One region of the Streptomyces sp. NPDC048637 genome, then DNA from elsewhere that is predicted to be linked to it. Evidence: riboswitches for the same ligand, from Rfam matches in the RefSeq annotation. Region 1 holds a riboswitch; each other region holds the start of a gene.

Evidence for each region. A riboswitch is a leader RNA that binds a small molecule or an ion and turns the genes downstream of it on or off. The one in region 1 is predicted to bind glycine.
Region 2: it holds a riboswitch for glycine, as region 1 does, so the genes downstream of both, gcvP (aminomethyl-transferring glycine dehydrogenase) here and cycA (D-serine/D-alanine/glycine transporter) in region 1, are expected to answer to the same signal.
Region 3: it holds a riboswitch for glycine, as region 1 does, so the genes downstream of both, gcvT (glycine cleavage system aminomethyltransferase GcvT) here and cycA (D-serine/D-alanine/glycine transporter) in region 1, are expected to answer to the same signal.

The regions. Positions count from the first base shown of each region.
Region 1 covers NZ_JBEZHQ010000019.1:133,583-136,852, forward strand. The annotation lists gene cycA (D-serine/D-alanine/glycine transporter) at 180-1,652, opposite strand; glycine riboswitch at 1,935-2,026, opposite strand; glycine riboswitch at 2,027-2,123, opposite strand; glycine riboswitch at 2,458-2,552, shown strand; gene gcvP (aminomethyl-transferring glycine dehydrogenase) at 2,703-3,270, shown strand, end outside.
Region 2 covers NZ_JBEZHQ010000009.1:224,581-227,850, reverse strand. The annotation lists gene AB0C46_RS15245 (DNA polymerase IV) at 1-828, shown strand, start outside; gene AB0C46_RS15240 (PRC-barrel domain-containing protein) at 735-1,121, opposite strand; glycine riboswitch at 1,236-1,332, shown strand; gene gcvP (aminomethyl-transferring glycine dehydrogenase) at 1,521-3,270, shown strand, end outside.
Region 3 covers NZ_JBEZHQ010000025.1:104,502-107,771, forward strand. The annotation lists gene glyA (serine hydroxymethyltransferase) at 1-43, opposite strand, end outside; gene gcvH (glycine cleavage system protein GcvH) at 171-548, opposite strand; gene gcvT (glycine cleavage system aminomethyltransferase GcvT) at 678-1,805, opposite strand; glycine riboswitch at 1,958-2,053, opposite strand; gene AB0C46_RS27275 (AAA family ATPase) at 2,352-2,999, shown strand; gene AB0C46_RS27280 (enhanced serine sensitivity protein SseB) at 3,121-3,270, shown strand, end outside.

The DNA of each region.
Region 1 (3,270 bases):
CGGCCGTTGGCTGGGGTCCAACCCCGGCGCTCCGCAGCGGCAGCATGCGAAGTCCTGAGTGCCTGTCAGACGTGGGCTGCGGGGGCGGGGGAGTCGCAAGCACACCGAAAGCGAGCGCCGTTCCCCTCCCCGGGAACGGCGCTCGCGATGGGTGCCGGTTTATGGGCCCGGTGGCCGTATCAGTCCTGCTGCGCGTTGTGCAGTTCGGAACGGAAGGCCGCTTCACGGGCGGCGTGGCCCGGGCGACGGCGGAGCCCCGCCCACGCGATGCCGAGGATGACGAACCACACCGGGGTCACCAGCAAGGCCCGCAGCGTGTCGGGTTCCTGGGTCAGCGCCCAGAGGAGGAACACGAAGAACACGAGCACGACGTAGCACATGACGATGCCGCCGGGCATCTTGAACTGCGACGCCTCGTGCAGGTGCGGACGACGCTTGCGATACACGAGGTAGCTGATCAGGATGATCGACCAGACGAAGATGAAGAGCACGGCGGACACGGTGGTCACCAGGGTGAAGGCCTCGATGATCGAGTCGTCCATGGCGACCATGACCACACCGGCGAGCAGAAACACCCCGGAGAGGAGCAGGGCGTTGGCCGGTACCTTCCTGGAGGTGAGTCTGCCGAAGCGCGCCGGGGCGTCGCCTTCCCGGGCCAACCCGTACACCATCCGTGAGGTGGAGTAGATGCCCGAGTTCGCAGACGAGGCGGCCGAGGTCAGCACCACGAAGTTGATCGCCGAGGCGGCGATCCCCAGACCGGCAAGAGTGAACATCACGACGAACGGACTGCGGTCCGCACTGATCTCGCGCCAGGGCGTGACCGAAATGATCACGATCAGCGCGACGACATAGAAGAGCATCACGCGCACCGGGATCGAGTTGATCGCCTTGGGCAGGTTCCGCTCCGGGTTCTCCGCCTCGGCCGCGGTGGTGCCGACCAGTTCGATGCCGACGAAGGCGAAGGTCGCGATCTGGAATCCCGCGACGCACCCCATGGGGCCGGTGGGGAAGAACCCTCCGTCGTTCCAGAGGTTGGAGAAGCTTGCCGCCGCGCCCCCGGGCGCCTGGAAGTGACCGAACACCATGACCAGCCCGACGACGATCAGCGCCACGATCGCGACGATCTTGATCAGCGCGAACCAGAACTCGGTCTCGCCGAACGCCTTCACGGTGGGCAGATTCAAGGCGATCAAGAGGACGACGGCGGCCAGCGCCGGTATCCACAGCGGTAGGTCGTGCCACCAGTAGGTCACATACCCGGAGATCGCGATGACGTCGGCGATGCCGGTGACGATCCAGCAGAACCAGTAAGTCCAGCCCGTGAAGAAGCCGGCCCACGGCCCCAGCAGGTCGGCTGCGAAGTCGGCGAAGGACTTGTAACGCAGGTTGGAGAGCAGCAGCTCGCCCATCGCCCGCATCACGAAGAAGAGCATCACCCCGATGATCATGTAGACGAAGATCACCGAGGGCCCGGCCAGCGAGATCGTCTTGCCCGAGCCCATGAACAGGCCGGTTCCGATCGCACCGCCGATCGCGATGAGCTGGATGTGCCGGTTGGACAGCTGACGGGAGAGGTGTTGCTCACCTTCGGGCGGGGGAGTGGATCCGGCCGACACGGTGGTCGAGCCGGTGTCACTGCGTTCAGGCATGGGCAAAACCTCGCGGATCTCAAGACCCGTGCGGGCACGGGACAGGGGGCATCTTGGAGCATGACCACGCGCCCACAGGGGGCGAGCGGCAGGGTGGGGCTGCGCGCGGACCTGCGGCAGCCGACAGGAACGGTGTCAGTACGCTGAACGGTCCCACATAGTAGATCGAAGATCAGCCCGGGAGCCGGCACGCAGTGGCGGTCAGGGGAGCGGCGGCGGAACAGCCATCAGGGGCTCCTCGAATGTCGAGCACGGGCAGGAGCCCGTACGGCCGAGTGAGCCTCCCCCTCTGTCATGAGCCTGAGAGCTTCGCCGCGCGCAGCACGCGGCTTGCACCGTGGGCGAGGCGCGTCAGCGCCTGCTTTTCAGAGTTGCCTGCCCGAGCGGTAGGGATGCCTGAGAGTTTCCGGGGAGGTGTTGCTCCTTCGGCGCCTGGGTCTGGCTGATCCAGTGCTCTCCCGCTCCGGGGTGAACGGCAATGTGCGGTGAGGCTAGGGCCACATCTGCGACCGGTCAAGGGACCGACCGAACGCTGGACATTACTTTCGAGTAGTACGGCACTCGCCCGTGGGGGACGGCGTTTGTGCAGCTCAAGGCGCGCATCCTGGGCCGATCCGTTACCGGCACGTACACCGAGCGGACTCTTGACGGCTGTGTTCCGGTGCCCGTACGTTGCCTCCTCCGCGGCGCCCGCCCGATTCTCGGCGTACCCGGCGGTCACCAGGATCGTCAGGGCGCTGGACCGCCTTGACGCCACCACCAACCGGCCCTACGGTCGGGCCCCACAACTCCACATCGCGCTGTTCGAACCGAAGCGGGAGAGCCCTCGCCCACCCTGGCGAGGCGCCGAAGGAGCAACTCTCCCCAGAATCTCTCAGGCCCAACTACCGCTTCGGCTAGGCGACTCTGGAAAGACAGGACGTCATGTCCTGCGCCCACGGTGCAAACCGCCCGACCCGGCGGTGAAGCTCTCAGGTACCGATGACAGAGCGGGGAGGCCACCCATCCACGGTGCCGCGTTCGCGGTGCCCCCACAGGGAGCCTCCCACCATGACCTTCCCCGAGTCCTCCGCGTCGGGTGAGTTCGCCACCCGCCATATCGGCGTCGGCGACGCCGACCGCGCCAAGATGCTGGCCGAAGTCGGCTACCCGACGCTGGCCGCGCTCATCGACGCCGCCGTCCCGAGCGGCATCCGCAGCACGTCCGACCTGAACCTGCCTGCCGCCGCCACCGAGACCGAGGCCCGCGCCGAGCTGCAGGAGCTCGCGAGCAGGAACACCGTGGCCGTCCCGATGAGCGGACTCGGCTACCACGCGACCACCACGCCCGCGGTGATCCGGCGCAATGTGCTGGAAGACCCGTCGTGGTACACCGCCTACACGCCCTACCAGCCGGAGATCAGCCAGGGCCGGCTCGAGGCATTGATCAACTTCCAGACCATGATCGGCGACCTCACCGGACTGCCGACCGCCAACGCGTCGCTGCTCGACGAGGCCACGGCGGTCGCCGAGGCCGTCACGGTCATGCGTCGTGTCGCCGGCAAGAGGCGCCCCCGCGTCCTGGTCGACCGCGACACCCTGCCGCAGACCCTCGACGTCCTGCGCACGCGTGCAGCCG
Region 2 (3,270 bases), on a different contig from region 1:
GGTGAGGCCGAGCTGGTGCGGCTGCTGGGCAAGGCGCATGGTGCCGGGCTGTATGCGATGGCGCTGGGGCAGGACGACCGGCCCGTGGTGGCCGAGCGGGACGCGAAATCCATCTCGGTCGAGGACACCTTCGAGGTCGATCTGACCGACCGGACTCGGGTACGGAGCGAGGTGCTGCGGCTGGCGGACCGGTGTGTACAGCGGCTGCGGGCGGCCGGGCGCTCCGGGCGCACGGTGGTCATCAAGGTGCGCAACTACGACTTCTCGACGCTGACCCGTTCCGAGACGCTGCGCGGGCCCACCGACGACCCGGCGGTGATACGGGAGGCGGCTGTGCGCCTGCTGGAGATGGTGGACACCACCGGCGGGGTGCGGCTGCTGGGCGTGGGCGTGAGTGGCCTGGCGGACTTCACACAGGAGGATCTGTTCGCCCAGCTGGCGACGGAGCGGGAGGCGGCGGAGACCGCGACGGCAGCGGCGGCGGAGCAGGCCGCCGGGGGCACGGAGCAGGCCGGGGCCGAGGAGGAGCGGCCGCGGCGCTGGCACCCGGGGCTGGACGTGGTGCACGACGAGTACGGCGCCGGCTGGGTACAGGGGAGCGGGGTGGGGAGAGTGACCGTACGCTTCGAAACGCCATGGTCCGCACCGGGGAGGGTGCGGACCTTTGCTGTCGAGGACCCGGCGCTGCGGCCGGGGGAGCCCCTGCCGCTGGTGGGCGGGGCGCCGGCGGGTGATCAGTCGTCCGAGCCGGCGATCTTGCCGAAGTTCTTGTCGCGGGAGGCGGGGGACACCGGATCGGAGGTCGGGGAAGAAATATCCAGTCGGTAGTGGTGATAGAGCTGAAGTTCCTGCTCAGGGGAGAGATGGCGGCCCACGCCGAAGTCCGGCGCGTCCTTGATCAGCTTGCGGTCGTAAGGAATGTGCAGGCCCTCACCGACCATTTTGCTGGGCTCCAGGGGGACGAACGCATCCCGGCTGAAGAGTCCGGTGCGCACGGCCGCCCACTCCGGTTCCCCCGTCGCATCGTCGAGGTAGACCTCGTCGATGGTCCCTATTTTCGCGCCGTTACGGTCGAACGCTTTGCGGCCGATCAGGCTTCGGGGATCGATATCGGTTTGCACGGCCCCTCCAATTGGTCGCAACTGCCCTGTGACAACTACCAAACGGCACATTTCATGCCCTGGCCACTCGAAGGATCCTTCGAGTGGCGCGCTGGTAGGCTGGCGATTGGCCGCAGACCCCGTGCGGGAGAGTCCTTGTCGTTCGCGACCAGGGCGCCGAAGGAGCAAATCCTCCCCGGAATCTCTCAGGCACACGTACCGCATGGACGAGGTCACTCTGGAAAGCAGGGCGGGCCGCGGAAGGCACAGCGCCGGGACCCCTCCTCACCGACGGTGAAAGCCGGACCGCCATGTGCGGGCCGGTGAAGCTCTCAGGTTGAGATGACAGAGGGGGAGGCCGTCCGGGCACCCGTGCCGTGGTGCCCCTCGTAGGTCGTATTGACCAGGAGGCCCCCGCAGATGACCACCAATCGCATCTCCTTGACCGAGCTGGAACGCGGCACCCCCTTCGAGCGCCGGCACATCGGTCCCGACCACGCGGCGCAGGCGAAGATGCTCGCGCACATCGGATTCGGGTCGCTGGACGAGCTCACCGCCGCTGCCGTGCCCGATGTGATCAAGAGCGCCGAGGCGCTCGGCCTGCCGCACGCCCGTACCGAGGCCGAGGTGCTCAAGGAGCTGGAGGGCCTGGCGGACCGCAATCAGGTCCTGTCGTCCATGATCGGACTCGGCTACTACGGCACGTTCACCCCGCCGGTGATCCTGCGCAATGTCATGGAGAACCCGGCCTGGTACACGGCGTACACGCCCTACCAGCCGGAGATCTCGCAGGGCCGCCTGGAGGCGCTGCTGAACTTCCAGACGATGGTCGCCGACCTGACCGGGCTGCCCACCTCCGGCGCCTCGCTGCTGGACGAGGGCACCGCCGCCGCCGAGGCGATGGCTCTTGCCCGCCGGGTCGGCAAGGTCAAGCAGGGCGTCTTCCTGGTCGACGCCGACTGTCTGCCGCAGACCATCGCCGTGATCGAGACCCGTGCGGAGCCCACGGGCGTCGAGGTCGTGGTCGCGGACCTGTCCGACGGCATTCCGGCCGAGATCGCCGAGCGCGGTGTCTTCGGTGTGCTGCTGCAGTACCCGGGAGCCTCCGGTGCGGTGCGTGACCCCCGCGCCGTGATCGAGCAGGCCCACGAGCTGGGCGCGATCGTCACCGTCGCCGCCGATCTGCTCGCCCTGACGCTGCTGACCTCGCCCGGTGAGCTCGGCGCGGACATCGCCGTCGGCACCACCCAGCGCTTCGGCGTCCCGATGGGCTTCGGCGGACCGCACGCCGGCTTCATGGCCGTCCGTGACCAGTTCGCCCGCAGCCTCCCCGGCCGTCTGGTGGGCGTCTCCGTCGACGCCGACGGCAACAAGGCCTACCGCCTGGCGCTGCAGACCCGTGAGCAGCACATCCGCCGGGAGAAGGCCACCAGCAACATCTGCACCGCGCAGGTGCTGCTCGCGGTCATGGCCGGGATGTACGCGGTCTACCACGGCCCCGAGGGCCTGCGGACCATCGCCCGGCGCACCCACCGCTACGCCGCGATCCTCGCCGAGGGCCTGCGGGCCGGCGGGGTGGAGGTCCTGCACGGTGCGTACTTCGACACGCTGACCGCGCGGGTGCCCGGCCGGGCCGCCGAGGTCGCCGCCGCCGCCCGGGAGGCCGGTGTCAACCTCCGGCAGGTCGACGCGGACCTGGTCGGCATCGCCTGTGACGAGACCACCGGGCGTGCGCAGCTGGCCGGTGTCTGGGGCGCCTTCGGGGTGCCCGGTGACGTCGAGCAGCTGGACGCGGCCGCCGCCGAAGCGCTGCCGCAGGCGCTGCTGCGTCACGACGACTACCTCGCCCACCCGGTCTTCCACGAGTACCGCTCCGAGACCGCGATGCTGCGCTACCTGCGCACCCTCGCCGACAAGGACTACGCGCTGGACCGCGGCATGATCCCGCTCGGCTCCTGCACGATGAAGCTGAACGCCACCACCGAGATGGAGCCGGTCACCTGGCCCGCGTTCGGCCAGCTGCACCCGTTCGCGCCGGCCGACCAGGCCCAGGGCTACCTCACGCTGATCCAGGAGCTGGAGGAGCGGCTGGCCACGGTCACCGGCTACGACAAGGTCTCCATCCAGCCGAACGCCGGATCGCAGGGCGAGCTGGCCGGTCTGCTGGCCG
Region 3 (3,270 bases), on a different contig from region 1:
CGTCGGGGTCGAGCTCATGGAGGGAGCTGTTCAGAAGCGACATGAGTCTTCCTGGGGAGTCAGGGGCGCGAGGAGGTCCCCGGACGGAGTCCGGAGAGCTTCCGCGCGGGCGGTGGCGGGTCGGAGGCCCCCCGTCCGGGCGAAGCCGGGAGCGGGGGAGAGCCGGGGGCTCAGCTCTGGATGAAGGCGGCGTACTCGTCGGCCGAGAGCAGTTCGCCCGGCTCGCCGCTGATCTTCACCTTGAACAGCCAACCACCCTCGAACGGGGCGGAGTTCACCAGCGAGGGGTCATTGACGACATCCTCGTTGATCTCGGTGATCTCACCGTCGACGGGCGAGTAGAGATCGCTGACCGACTTGGTCGACTCCAGCTCGCCGCAGGTCTCGCCCGCCGCGACCGTGGAGCCCACCTCAGGGAGCTGTACGTAGACGACGTCGCCGAGCGCGTTGGCCGCGTGCTCGGTGATGCCGACCGTCGAGGCGCCGTCCTCGGCGCCCGACAGCCACTCGTGCTCCTTGCTGTAGCGCAGCTGCTGGGGGTTGCTCATGGCTCGATTCTCCTGTACGCGAGGGTGTGATCGTGAATCGGGGCACCTCCCGGACGACGTCCGGGGGAGTGTCTTGCACAGTGAGACGCGCGGGCGCGCGCCACCGCCGGGTCTGCCGCGGGGGAACCGCTACTTCTGCCGCTTGTAGAACGGCAGCGCGGTGACCTCGTACGGCTCATGGCTTCCACGAATGTCCACGCAGACACCCTCGGTGCCCGGTGTGGCGTAGGCGGCGTCGACATAGGCGATGGCGATCGGCTTGCCGAGCGTGGGGGACGGGGCCCCGGAAGTGACCTCGCCGATGACCGTGCCGTCGGCCGTGACGACCGGGTATCCGGCCCGCGGCACCCGGCGGCCCGAGGCGATCAGGCCCACCAGCTTGCGCGGCGGCTGCGTCTCGGCGCGCTCGGCGGCCGCCGCCAGCGCGGCGCGGCCCACGAAGTCCCCGTCGTTGGAGGTCTTCTCGAACTTCACGACCCGGCCCAGGCCCGCGTCGAACGGCGTGGTCGCGGTGGTCAGCTCATGCCCGTACAGCGGCATGCCCGCCTCCAGGCGCAGGGTGTCGCGGCAGGAGAGACCGCAGGGCACCAGACCGGCGTCCTGGCCGGCCTCGGTCAGCGCCGCCCAGAGGGCGACCGCGTCCGCCGGCCGGACGAACAGCTCGAAGCCGTCCTCACCGGTGTATCCGGTACGGGCGATCAGCGCCTGCACACCGGCGACCGTGCCGGGCAGCCCGGCGTAGTACTTCAGACCGTCCAGATCGGCGTCCGTCAGCTTCTTGAGGATGCCGGGGGACTCCGGGCCCTGCACCGCGAGCAGGGCGTAGGCGTCCCGGTCGTCGCGGATCGCGGTGTCGAAACCGCCCGCCCGCGCGGTCAGCGCGTCCAGCACCACCTGGGCGTTGGAGGCGTTGGCGACGACCATGTACTCCTGGTCGGCCAGGCGGTAGACGATCAGGTCGTCGAGGATGCCGCCCTCGGCCTCGCAGATCATGGTGTAGCGGGCGCGGCCCGTCTTGACGCCGCCGATGTTGCCGACCAGCGCGTAGTCGAGGAGGTCGGCGGCCTGCGGGCCGGTGACGGTGATCTCGCCCATGTGGGAGAGGTCGAAGAGGCCGGCGCGGGTGCGGACGGCGACATGCTCGTCGCGCTCGCTGCTGTAGCGCAGTGGCATGTCCCAGCCGGCGAAGTCGGTCATGGTGGCGCCGAGCGTGCGATGCGTGGCATCCAGTGCGGTGCGGCGGGGGGCATCAGTCATGGTTCTGGGCTCCCAGGCAGGGGTGAACAAGACGTTCTCCCCATCTGTCATCGGAACCTGAGAGGTTCACCGGGATCCCGCGAACGGACCCGGTTTGCACCTTGGGTGGAGCCGCCCTGTCAGCCGGGCAGTGGCTCGCTTTTCAGATCTGCCTCGCCCGCGCGGTATAGGGGCCTGAGAGATTCAAGGGAGGACTTGCTCCTTCGGCGCCCCGCCATGGCGGCCGGGGACTCTCCCGCACGGGTTCAAGCGGCCGGTATGCAGTTGGCGGTGCACAGATGAGCTGTGGTGTGCACGCGGCGGCCACATCATTGCACGGGAATGCCGGATAGAGGAGCCCCGTCCACCGCCCCGCCCATGACGTGGGCAGATCGGACAATCGCCTTGATGGGCATTACCTTTTCTTGACACTCTGCGGGTAAGGGACGGACTCGAACCGGACCAGAACGGGCGGGGAGGGCGATCACGGTGCACAGCGAAGCGGCATTCGGGGCGACTTCAGGGGTCGTGCCCCCGGACGCCGTGCGGACGGCGCCGTCCGCCGCCATGTCCCGGGCCGGCCGTGCGCCGCGGGCCGTCATCCGGCCGGGGCGCCGCACCGAGGTCGTGGACCTGCGGGGCGACGAGCGGCCGGATGACGCCGCCGAGCTGCGGTTTCCGGCCGGCGATCTGGTCGTGGTCTCCGGGCTTCCGGGCAGCGGCAAGAGCACCCTCATGCACCGTCTCGTGCCGTCGCTGGACGGGCACGGCTCCGTGGTGCACCGCATAGATTCCCAGGACGTCCGCGAGCGCTGGGAGCGCGGCAGACTGCGCCGGCTGCCGTACGGCCTCTACCGCCCGCTGGTCCGGGCCGCCCACTATCTGACCCTGGGCCGTGCGCTGCGCTCCGGCGACAGTGTGGTCGTGCACGACTGCGGGACGCTGGCGTGGGTGCGCCGCTGGATCGCGCGGTCGGCGCTGCGCGGCGGCCGCGGGGCACATCTGGTGCTGCTCGATGTGGCGCCCGAGGTGGCGCTTTCCGGCCAGGAGTCACGGGGACGCGGGGTGTCGGGGTACGCCTTCGCACGGCACCGCAGGGCGGTGGGCCGGCTGGTCGGCGCCGCGGAGTCGGCCCGGCTGCCGGAGGGCTTCTGCTCGGCCGTCCTCCTCGACCGGCGGACGGCGAGCACGCTGGAGACGGTCAGCTTCCACTAGGCACAGGCACCCCTGGGGCGCGTCGCCCTGGTCGCCGCACGCGGCCCCCGCACGCCGCACCGCCCCCCTTCTCGTCTAGGGTCTTTGGCCAGATGGCGCGGTTTGGAACGGGTGGGTGCACATGACATTTCCGGAGCAGGGGATACCGCAGCTGGCATGGCCGGCGAACGAGCTCGAAGAGGTGCTGTCCGCTTCGGTCGGGCACCCGGGCGCCGGCGGCCGGATCGTCGAGATCCTCGGCCGCAGCCGGCTGTGGGTACCGCTGCCCAAC